Regions from separate parts of the Tepidibacter aestuarii genome, predicted to be linked through region 1. Evidence: riboswitches for the same ligand, from Rfam matches in the RefSeq annotation. Region 1 holds a riboswitch; each other region holds the start of a gene.
What was found. Region 1 has a riboswitch for cobalamin ahead of M2214_RS12855 (MgtC/SapB family protein). Riboswitches for the same ligand answer to the same signal wherever they lie in the genome.
Positions count from the first base shown of each region.

Region 1 (3,582 bases):
TAAAGCTTTATCTAGCGCATTCGAGTGACATATTGCCAATATTTTTTCGGAAGCATTAACTCCTTCATTTTCTATAAAATCGATCAATTTATTTAAACTCTTCTTATCTCCTCTAGCTTTACTATATATTTTCACAAGTCCATCTTCAACTTTTACAGTTATTTTTAAATTTAAAACTTGAACTATTTTTTCTTTAAAAGAGCTTATTCTACCGGCCTTAGCTGCATTTTCTATTGTATTAAGTACAACGTAAGTTGAAATATTTTTTACATCTTTATTAATCTTATCTACTATATAATCTATACTTTTTCCTTTTTCAATCATCTTAATAGCAGCCAAAACTAATAATCCAACTCCCATAGATCCATTTTTAGAATCTATTATCTCTATTCTTTTATTACCGACTTCTTCTAAGTACATATTTTTACCTATTAAAGCATTATTATACGTACTAGATAATCCAGAGGATAAAGATATTACAATAATATTATCCTCCTCACAATGAAACTCTTTTACAAAACGATCTGGAGCTGGACTAGATGTTTTAGGAAGATTAGTACTATTTTTCATTTTTTCATAAAATTCTTTTTTAGTTATATCCACCCCGTCCAAATAAGAATCTTCGTCAAATAAAATATTCAATGGTATAACAGATATATTATACTTTTTCATTATATATTCAGGCAAATCACACGAACTATCAGTTATTAACTTTATATTGTTCAAAACACAACACATCCTTATACATTTATTTAGATAGTAGAATTGATTTAATTGTATCTTTTGTGAATTTTAGTAATTAAATATTCTCTATTCATGTCTAATTTTCACGACATCATCCAAGTCTAAAATACTTTTTACAACGTCTTTAAATTCTATCTTACTATTATAAACTACGACCATTTTCATATCCCAATTCTTATATTCATCAGGAGATATATCTATATTTTTTATAAAAATCTTATTACCTTCTACTATTTCTATAACCTTTGATGTTATATTTGAAATATTTTTTGTATTAATATACAACGTAGTAGTTTTACTAAGCAATATTCTCTTATTTATAAACTTTAAAGTATATAATGTCATAATAAGCAAAAAACAAGATACAAACGCTAAATAATAATATCCAAATCCAATAGCCGTTCCTATACAAGCAGTCACCCAGACACCAGCCGCAGTAGTAAGTCCTCTTATACTATCAGACGTTTTAAGTATCGCTCCGGCCCCTAAAAAACCAATTCCTGATAGCACTTGCGCCGGCATCCTAGCAGGATCCAAATTTACATATTGTATATATTCTTTAAACAACATCAATGACGTAACAGCAACAACACAAGAACCTATAGAAACCAATATATGCGTTCTAAATCCTGCCCATTGATGAGATTTTTCTCTTTCAAGACCAACTACTCCCCCTATAAAAAGAGCAAATAACAACCTAAATGTCATTTCTTTATGAGTCATTAAATCACCTCTTTTTTATTATATTTTTTTATTATATTATAAATCAAATTTTTATATACCAAAAAAAACAGGCCTCTTACAGGCCTGGGGCGAAAAAAAATATTTAGGGAAAGAAAAATATATAAAAAACCTGCCTAAGCGACGTACTAGGACAGGAATAATTTCTTTTTTTCCTGACCCTTCCCTCCGAAGGCTGAAAACTCTATACAGGTAGGTCTCCTGACTTATGATTCATCTTACTCCCTATCCTTCCCGCAAAATAACTCGCAGTGGTTTTATAGGTTTCATCATCAATTACAGTAGCGGGGGCTGCGACGGATTCTAACCGTTCTTCCCTGTTATCCTAAAACTAAGGACCTGCATATTCTATTAAGTTTTCTTATTATTATAATATCACACAATTTCTTTCTTTACAATATATGTAAGAAATATTTTTTTCTATTTTTATTACTTTCTAAAAATGTTATATTTAATATATAAAAAATTCTTCTCTGAAGAACCTTAAGTTTAAATTTTTTTGAAACCATAACAGAATTTATATTTATCCACAATTTAAAAAGGGATATAATCTCCTATTAGTTATAATAAAATTTTTACTAAATATTCAAGTTTCATTACCCGATATATTGTATATGCCCAAATAAATACGAGGTGATTTATGTACATAATACAAAATGAATATTTTGATATTTTCGAAGATAAAGAAAAACTTTATATAAAGACAAAAAAACAAGGGTTTGATATTTCAAAGTTTTCAGATATATCAATCTCACATCCACGAATAAGTATAAAGTATTTTTTAAACCTCAAAAATGCTTTAGAAAACATTACAGACGAAAATGTAGAAATAGGTATATTAAAACCCAAAGTGGAGTTGAGTATATCATCAGATAATACCGAAGTACACTTCAAGTTGAATTTATCAACAGATGAGCTTAAAAATAATAAGCAACAAATAATTCAATCTATATTATCAGAGTTAGAATCAAACAATATAGTGCACGGAATAATCTATACTATACTCGATGAAAATATACAAACACAAGAAAACATATTAATAGCTAAAGCAACACCAGCTAAAAATGGGCAAGATGCTACAATAAAATATTTAGATTTACCAGATAAAAAACCAAATGTACGAGAAGATGGTTCAACTAATCATTATGAAATGAATCTTATATATGAAGTAAATAAAAACGATTACTTAGGAGAAAAAACACCCCCAACTCAAGGTGTTGATGGTTTAAATGTAAAAGGTGATATAATACCATCAAAACCAGGAAACGATAAAAGGCTAAGTTTCGATAGAAAAACAGTTGGAGAGTTTGAAGAAGGTAACAAAATAATATTAAGAGCGTTGACAAACGGTGCACTTTCTCACAACAATGGAAAAGTATCTATTCTAAAACATCTAATTATAGACGGAGACGTTGGCTATGAAACAGGTAATATTTTTTTCGATGGATCAGTTACTGTTAAAGGGACTGTTTGTGATGACTTTAAAGTAATAGCAACAGAAGATATTTCAATAGACAGCATAATGGGAATAGGATCTGCAGAAAAGATAGTATCAACAAATGGAGATATATATATAAAGGGTGGCGTTTGCGGAAGAGGAAAAACTTTGATTCATTCTAAAAAAAGTGTTTTCGTTAAATACGCTAATGCATGTACCATAATAGCCGAGGATACTATAAATATAGGATTTTATTCCCTCGATAGTATTCTTGAATCTAAAAGCATTCTTCTGAATCCCGAAAAAGGTAGGATAATAGGAGGAAAAATTAACGCATATGCAAAAGTCGTAACAAGCGCAATTGGAAACAATTCCGAAAGAAAGACAATAATAAATGTCAAAGGCTTTGATAGAAAAAAAGTAAAAAAAGAATTAGATGAGATCTTAATAAAATATAAAGATTGCTTATTAGAACTAGAACAAAACAAAAAAGAGCTAGAAGTTTTAGAAAAATCAATTGAAGACCCTGCTAAATTGTTAAAATATCACGAATATGAATACTACACTAACATCCACGAAAGACTTACGAAAGAACTCTCAGAACTAGAACAAAAACGAAAACATCTTTCTGACTATTTACAATCAAAGGGCGAAGGGGA
Region 1 is NZ_OW235315.1:2,603,127-2,606,708, forward strand. Features, by position in the region: gene M2214_RS12850 (DegV family protein) at 1-726, opposite strand, end outside; gene M2214_RS12855 (MgtC/SapB family protein) at 811-1,467, opposite strand; cobalamin riboswitch at 1,660-1,843, opposite strand; gene M2214_RS12860 (DUF342 domain-containing protein) at 2,126-3,582, shown strand, end outside.

Region 2 (3,582 bases), 1.3 Mb from region 1:
TTCAGCTAAATCATCATATTCAGCTCCATTCATTACATGAAGTGATTGAACTACAACCTCACTGAATCCTTCTTCCTTTAATTTATCTAAAGCTTGAGTTGGATCGTCAACTTCTATTCCATCTCTTTCTTTAAGCTTTTTGATTATTATATTTGATGTAAAAGCTCTTCTCATTTCATAATCAGGAAATGCCTTGTCTATCTTTTCTTCACAAGCTTCTATAGTAACCTTGCGAGTATCTGCATAACTAGTACCAAAGCTTACAACTAAAACTGCCTTTTTGTTTGGATCTTTCTCAACTTCCTTTTCTTCTGTTCCAGCAGCACTTGAACACCCTGCTAAAACTCCCCCTAAAAGCATCATACTTACAAATAATGCTAAATACTTTTTAATTCTCATTTAAAACTCCTCCTTAATATATTATTACAATTTTATTATTATAAACTTAAGCTCTTATTAAAAATCCCTTATCCTCTACTTGATCTACCTGTATATCAAATACTTCTCCTATAAAGTCAGTTGTCATTACATCATTAGTTTTTCCATTTGCTACAACTTTTCCATCTTTAAGTACACAAACTTCATCACTAAACATATAAGCTAAGTTAAGATCGTGTATAACAGATATAACAGTTACATTCTTTGTATCTACTAATTTTTTAATGATTTTTAAACATTTAATTTTTTGAGATATGTCCATAGCAGAAAATGCCTCATCCAAAAACAGAACCTTTGGCTCTTGAGTCAATGCTTTAGCTATCATGACTCTTTGAAATTCGCCTCCACTAATCTGAGTTATAATAGAATTTGCAAACTTCAAAGTATCTGTACTCTCCATTGCCTTATAGACTATTTTTTTATCTATTTGACTAAGTTTATTGATTCTTTTTAAAAAAGGTTTTCTTCCCATCATAACTATTTCAAGACATGTAAATGGAAATTTTATATCTCCTTTTTGATTAATTACTGCAAAATTTTGTGATAATTCCTCTACACTATAATTTGAAATATTCTTACCCATATATTCAATGCTTCCTTTGTCAGCTTTTAAATATCCAGTCAATAAATTAAGTAGTGTTGTTTTGCCAGATCCATTTGGTCCTATTATAGATAGAAACTTCCCTTTATCTACATCTAAGCTTATACTATCTAATATCATCTTTTCATTATATTTAAAGCTAACAGCTTCAACCTTAATCATTTAACCACCCTCTGAATTTATTGTATACTCTTGTTTCTACTTACAAATATATATATAAAGAATGGACCCCCAAATAAAGTAGTTATAACTCCTACAGGAATATCTATATTAAATAATGATCTTGATATATTATCTGCCATTAAAAGCAATATAGATCCTAATAAAGATGATATTGGTATAAGATATCTATTGTCAGATGTCAATGAAAATCTAACTATATGAGGAACTACAAGCCCTATAAATCCTATTATTCCACTAACCGATACACAAACAGCAGTTATCAACGATGCAGATATTAAAAATATATTTCTTGTTCTTTTAGTATTAACCCCCAGAGATCTTGCTTCCTTTTCTCCAAAAGCTAATATATTCAAATCATCAGCAAAATATATACATACTAATGTACATATAAGAATAATAGGAAAACTTATAATAACTTGAGACCATGTTCTTGAGTTAAGGCTTCCCATAAGCCAGTATATAATGGCAAAAACTTGTTCTCCTGATGTGCTTTTTAAAAAGCTTATTCCCGCTGATAGTATAGAACTTACTATTATTCCCGCTATAACTAGATTAGATGAACTCATATAGCCATCTATATTTGCTATTTTCATAACTATTAGCAACGTCAGTATTGCCCCTAAAAACGCAAATGGTGTTATAGGCATAGGAGTTTTTACTATAAATATATTCATATATATACAAAGTACCGCTCCAAAAGCTGCACCTGTTGAAACCCCTATAGTATATGGATCTGCAAGAGGATTCATAAGAAGAGATTGAAATATTGCACCAGACACAGCAAGTCCTCCACCTACTAAGAGAGCTACTAAAATTCTAGGTAACCTTATATCCCATACAATAGCGACCTTAGACTTACTTATGCCTTCTAATATACTTGTATTTGATGTTATCTTTGCTGCAATAATTCTTACAACCTCCATTATCTTAATATCTGCTCGTCCTATGTTTACAGACATTATAAGAAGTAATAAAGATAAAAATAATAATACTCCTCCGATTAAAAATGATTTTTTTCTTTTAACTTCTAAACTGTTCATTATGTTGTTTTCTTTTATCATTACATACCTCTTCTTCCAAAAAAAAACTCCTATAGGAGTTTTTTGATATGTATAATTTCAGGATATAATTCACCTGTTATCATAACGCTCATCTCCCTCCGAAATAGCTTTTAAAATTATAGGCAGGTATCCTGACTCACAGTCATCCTACTTCCTCACCTTCCCAGTTTTACCCAGTGGTTTATCGAGGTTTCGTTACTGCTTACAGTAGCGGGGGCTGTGCCAGTTTTTCACTGGTCTTCCCTTTTAATTTTTAATAAAACCCATAATCTTCAATATTAAGTTTTTTATGTTACATCCATATTGTATATTAATATATAGTAAAAAGAAAGGATTTTTTTTATACATTTTGTTACCACATTTACCAATTAGCGACATATACGTTTCATTTTTACACTATTTTTTATTTTTAAATGTATGCAACAAATTAAAGTTAAATTTTTGAAACAATTTCGTCTATCATTAAGAACTTCTATCATTATTTTTTAGATTACTTTAATTAACCCTTCTAAATTCGGACTAGTTTTTTTTAATTCTTTCAATGTGTACAATACTTTAAATGAATAATTTTGCATATTATTTGATAAATAGTTTATTATTCTATCTACTTCATCTTTATTTATTCCATGAATCATAGTATATAAATTATATTCCCAACGTAAACATACTTGCCTTTCATATACATGACTTATACTCTTTATGTTCTTAATCATCTCTATAAAATATTCTATTTTATCTTTTTCTATCTTCCAAACAACCATAGCATTACTATCATAACCACTTTTTTGATGGACAATTATAGGTGATATACGCTTTAAGTAGCCTCTTTCATTTAATTTTTTTAATCTATTTATCAACTCATCCTCAGATATATCAAATACTTTTGCCATATCTTTATATAGGGTTTTAGTCAGCTCTATATCTTTAGATAGATGAACTATAATGTCTCTGTCTATTTTATCTATCAAGTTAAATCACCCTTTATTATCAAAATCAAGATATACCTTAACCTTGTGCCTATTTACGCAACTAAGGCTTATAATATCTTCACATCGTATTCTGTTTTTTATTTCCTTGAGTATATTTTCAAGTTCTTCTTTTGATGAAGCCATTAAAGTGAACCATATATTATAATCATCATCTCTTTGATAATTATGAGTTACTCCACTATATTCGTTTATTATTTTTGATGTGTTTTCTATATCTTTTGCCTTTACAGCTACAAGCGTGCTTTTTATTCCTAAACTCTGACTATCAAATATACCCCCAAACCTTCTTATATAACCTTTTTCTTTTAAT
Region 2 is NZ_OW235315.1:288,151-291,732, reverse strand. Features, by position in the region: gene M2214_RS01430 (sirohydrochlorin cobaltochelatase) at 1-399, opposite strand, end outside; gene M2214_RS01425 (ABC transporter ATP-binding protein) at 446-1,201, opposite strand; gene M2214_RS01420 (FecCD family ABC transporter permease) at 1,219-2,283, opposite strand; cobalamin riboswitch at 2,388-2,565, opposite strand; gene ahbB (siroheme decarboxylase subunit beta) at 2,769-3,251, opposite strand; gene ahbA (siroheme decarboxylase subunit alpha) at 3,258-3,582, opposite strand, start outside.
Region 2: another riboswitch for cobalamin. It lies ahead of M2214_RS01420 (FecCD family ABC transporter permease); the one in region 1 lies ahead of M2214_RS12855 (MgtC/SapB family protein).

Region 3 (3,582 bases), 1.3 Mb from region 1:
GCAGGAATAATAAATAAAACAGGAAAAATAACCAATCCACAAAAAATAAAAAATATAAAATTGAGTAATAGAGTAGTAAAAAAAGATAAAAAATATGAATTTAAAATAACTGAGGATATATCCATAACTCAAGATGATATAAGACAATTACAACTAGCAAAATCAGCTATAAGAAGTGGAATAAATATACTGATGCAAGAAGAAAAAATAACTGTACAAGATTTAGATTATATATGTTTAGCGGGAGCGTTTGGTAATTTTATAAATAAGGAAAGTGCAAAAGTAATTGGACTTATTCCAAATATAGATTCTGAAAATATAATATCTCTTGGAAATGCAGCAGGAGAAGGAGCTAAGAAATTTCTTTGCAATGATAAGTTAGAAGAAGATATAAATTACTATATGGATAATACAGAACATATAGATATAGCTAAATATGAAAATTTTCAAGAAGAGTTTTTGAAAAATATATACTTATAATTAGGGGGGAAACGATATGAGATGTAAAGCACTTATATGCGATGTTTTATCTAGGGATTTTTATTATTACAGTTCACTTAGCGATAATATAGTGGATATAGAACTTATGGATTCGTACAACCATTTGTATCCTCAAAAGATGAAGGAGAGTATACAAAAAAAGATTGATAACGTAGATTCATCTAAATACGATTATATATTAATGGGGTTTGGACTTTGTGGAAATGCACTTAATGGAATACAAACTAGAGATATAAAAATAGTTGTACCTAAGGTACATGATTGTATAACACTTTTTATAGGCTCTAAGAGAAAATACAAAGAGTATTTTGAAGAAAGTCCAAATTCTATGTACTATATGTCATCTTGGATAGAAAAAAACGGTATAAATCAAGATATGCAGGATTTAAAAAGCATAGGACTTGGAGAAAGTTATGAGTATTATGAGCAGAAATACGGAAAAAAAGGAGCAAAATATCTGTCACAAATATCTAAGGAATGGATAAAAAGATATAATAAAGCTGTATATGTGACAAATAAATTAGTAAAAGAAAATTATTCTCATGATGTTATAAATATATCTAAAAAAAGACAATGGAATTTTGAAGAAATAAAGGGGAATAGTGATATGATAGAGAATTTAATAAATGGGTATTGGAATGAAGATGACTTCTTGGTGGTTGAAAAAAATAGCAGAATATATTCAACTGGAGACGACAATATCGTAGGTTATGAATACGTATAAAACCAAGGGCGAAGGTTTGAAATATTGAATAATAATATCCTATATGATATTATAAAAAAGTCTTTATTTAACCTTTTATGAAAGTTGCTTTTGAATTCATAAAAGGATATTATACAAAATTAGAATATAAAAATTAATTGGTAAAAGGGAAAGAGGTTAAAATCCTCTACAGCCCCCGCTACTGTAATGAAAGACGAAACCTAAAATATACCACTTCAATTATTTGTAGGAAGGTAAGGGAGTAGGATGAATCTAAGTCAGGATACCTTTTCAATTAATTAAATGGGAAGCCTTCGGAGGGAAGGGTGATAATATATTTTAAATTGTGAATATAAAAACCTAGCCTTAAATGGTTAGGTTTTTTTTAAAAAGGGGTGAATCAATTGAATAAGATATTGATTGCAGGAACTAGTAGTGGCGTTGGTAAAACTACTGTTTCAATGGGGATAATGTCAGCTTTGAAAAATAGAAATCTAAAAGTGCAGCCTTATAAGGTAGGTCCCGATTATATAGATACTTCGTATCATACTTATATAACTAAGCGAAACTCTAGAAATTTAGATTCTTTTATGCTAGGTGATGAGAAAATAAAGCATTTATATCTAAAAAATTCTAAGGATGCAGATATTTCTGTAATAGAAGGAGTTATGGGACTTTATGATGGATTTGGAATAGACATAAATTCTTGTACAAGCTCATACACTTCGAAAATACTTAAAGCTCCTGTTATATTAGTTATAGACGGTAAGAGTATGGCTACATCTGCAGCAGCCATGGTTTTAGGATATAAAAGTTTAGATAAAGACATTAATTTAAGAGGAGTTATAATAAATAATATAGCATCTAAAAGTCACTTTGAGATAGTTAAACGAGCTATCGAAAAGTATACAGACGTTGAAGTTCTTGGATATATTCCAAGAAATATAGAATTTTCCCTTCCCTCCCGACATCTAGGACTAATACCCACAATTGAAATGAAAGAATTAGAACAAAAATTTAGCGATTTAGCACAAATAATAGAAGAACATATAGATCTGGATAGATTAATAGAAATATCAAAATCAGAAGATGTAGTATCAAGCTTTAAGTATGATTTACCTAGGTTTGAAAATATAACAATAGCTATACCGTATGATAAGGCATTTAATTTTTATTACTGGGATAATATAGATATGCTAAAGGATATGGGGGTTACTATAAAGACATTTAGTCCTTTAAATGACAAATATTTACCTGAGTGCGATGGAATATACATAGGTGGTGGATTTCCAGAAATATTTGCAAAAGAACTAGAGGAAAATAAGTCTATAAGAGAAGATATAAAAAGGTATCATGATAATAATAAGCCTATATATGCTGAATGCGGAGGGCTTATGTATTTAGGTGAGAGCATAGTAGATAAAGATAATGAAGAATACAAAATGGTTGGAATATTAAAAGGTAAAAGTGAGATGACAAAATCGCTTAGAAGATTTGGTTATGCAAAAGGATGTGCGTTAATAGATACTACTATATCTAAAAAGGAAGATATGGTTTTTGGACATGAATTTCATCATTCTGAGTTTATAACTAATGAAAAATGTGCTTATAAGGTAACAAAGGAGAGAGACTCTAAAATAATAAAAGAGTGGATGGGTGGATATCAAAAGAAGAATACATTAGCAACTTATTTACATACTCATTTTTACAGTAATTTAAATATTCCTATAAACTTCTTAAATAAGGTGGTAGAAAACAAATGAATATAGTATCAATTTATACTGGATATGTACTAGATATCATATTTGGAGATCCTTATAGTCTACCACACCCTGTTATATACATAGGAAAATTCATAAATTATATAGAAAAAGTTATAAGAAGGATATTTAAAACTGAAAAAAGCCTTAAAATAGGAGGATTCTTTTTAAACTTTATAGTAGTAATTACAACTTATTTTGTAACAGACTTAATTATAAAAGCATCTTTTAATATAAACTATTACTTATACTTAGTTGTAAATTCATTTATTATATACACTATATTTGCTACAAAATGTTTAAAAGATGAAGCTGTTAAAATTTATAAGGTATTAAAGGAAGATGATATAGTAAAGGCTAGAAAACAGTTGTCATTTATAGTTGGAAGAGATACTCAAAACTTATCTAAAGAGGAAATTATAAGAGCCACTGTTGAAACTGTCGCAGAAAATACAGTAGATGGAATAATAGCACCTATGATGTATATATTCATAGGTGGTGCACCTCTTGGGATGATGTATAAGGCTGTTAACACTTTAGACTCTATGGTGGGTTACAAAAATGATAAGTATATGAATTTAGGCTTTGCATCTGCTAAGATTGATGATCTATTTAATT
Region 3 is NZ_OW235315.1:259,714-263,295, forward strand. Features, by position in the region: gene M2214_RS01270 (ASKHA domain-containing protein) at 1-480, shown strand, start outside; gene M2214_RS01275 (DUF1638 domain-containing protein) at 497-1,225, shown strand; cobalamin riboswitch at 1,330-1,513, shown strand; gene M2214_RS01280 (cobyrinate a,c-diamide synthase) at 1,609-2,967, shown strand; gene cbiB (adenosylcobinamide-phosphate synthase CbiB) at 2,964-3,582, shown strand, end outside.
Region 3: another riboswitch for cobalamin. It lies ahead of M2214_RS01280 (cobyrinate a,c-diamide synthase); the one in region 1 lies ahead of M2214_RS12855 (MgtC/SapB family protein).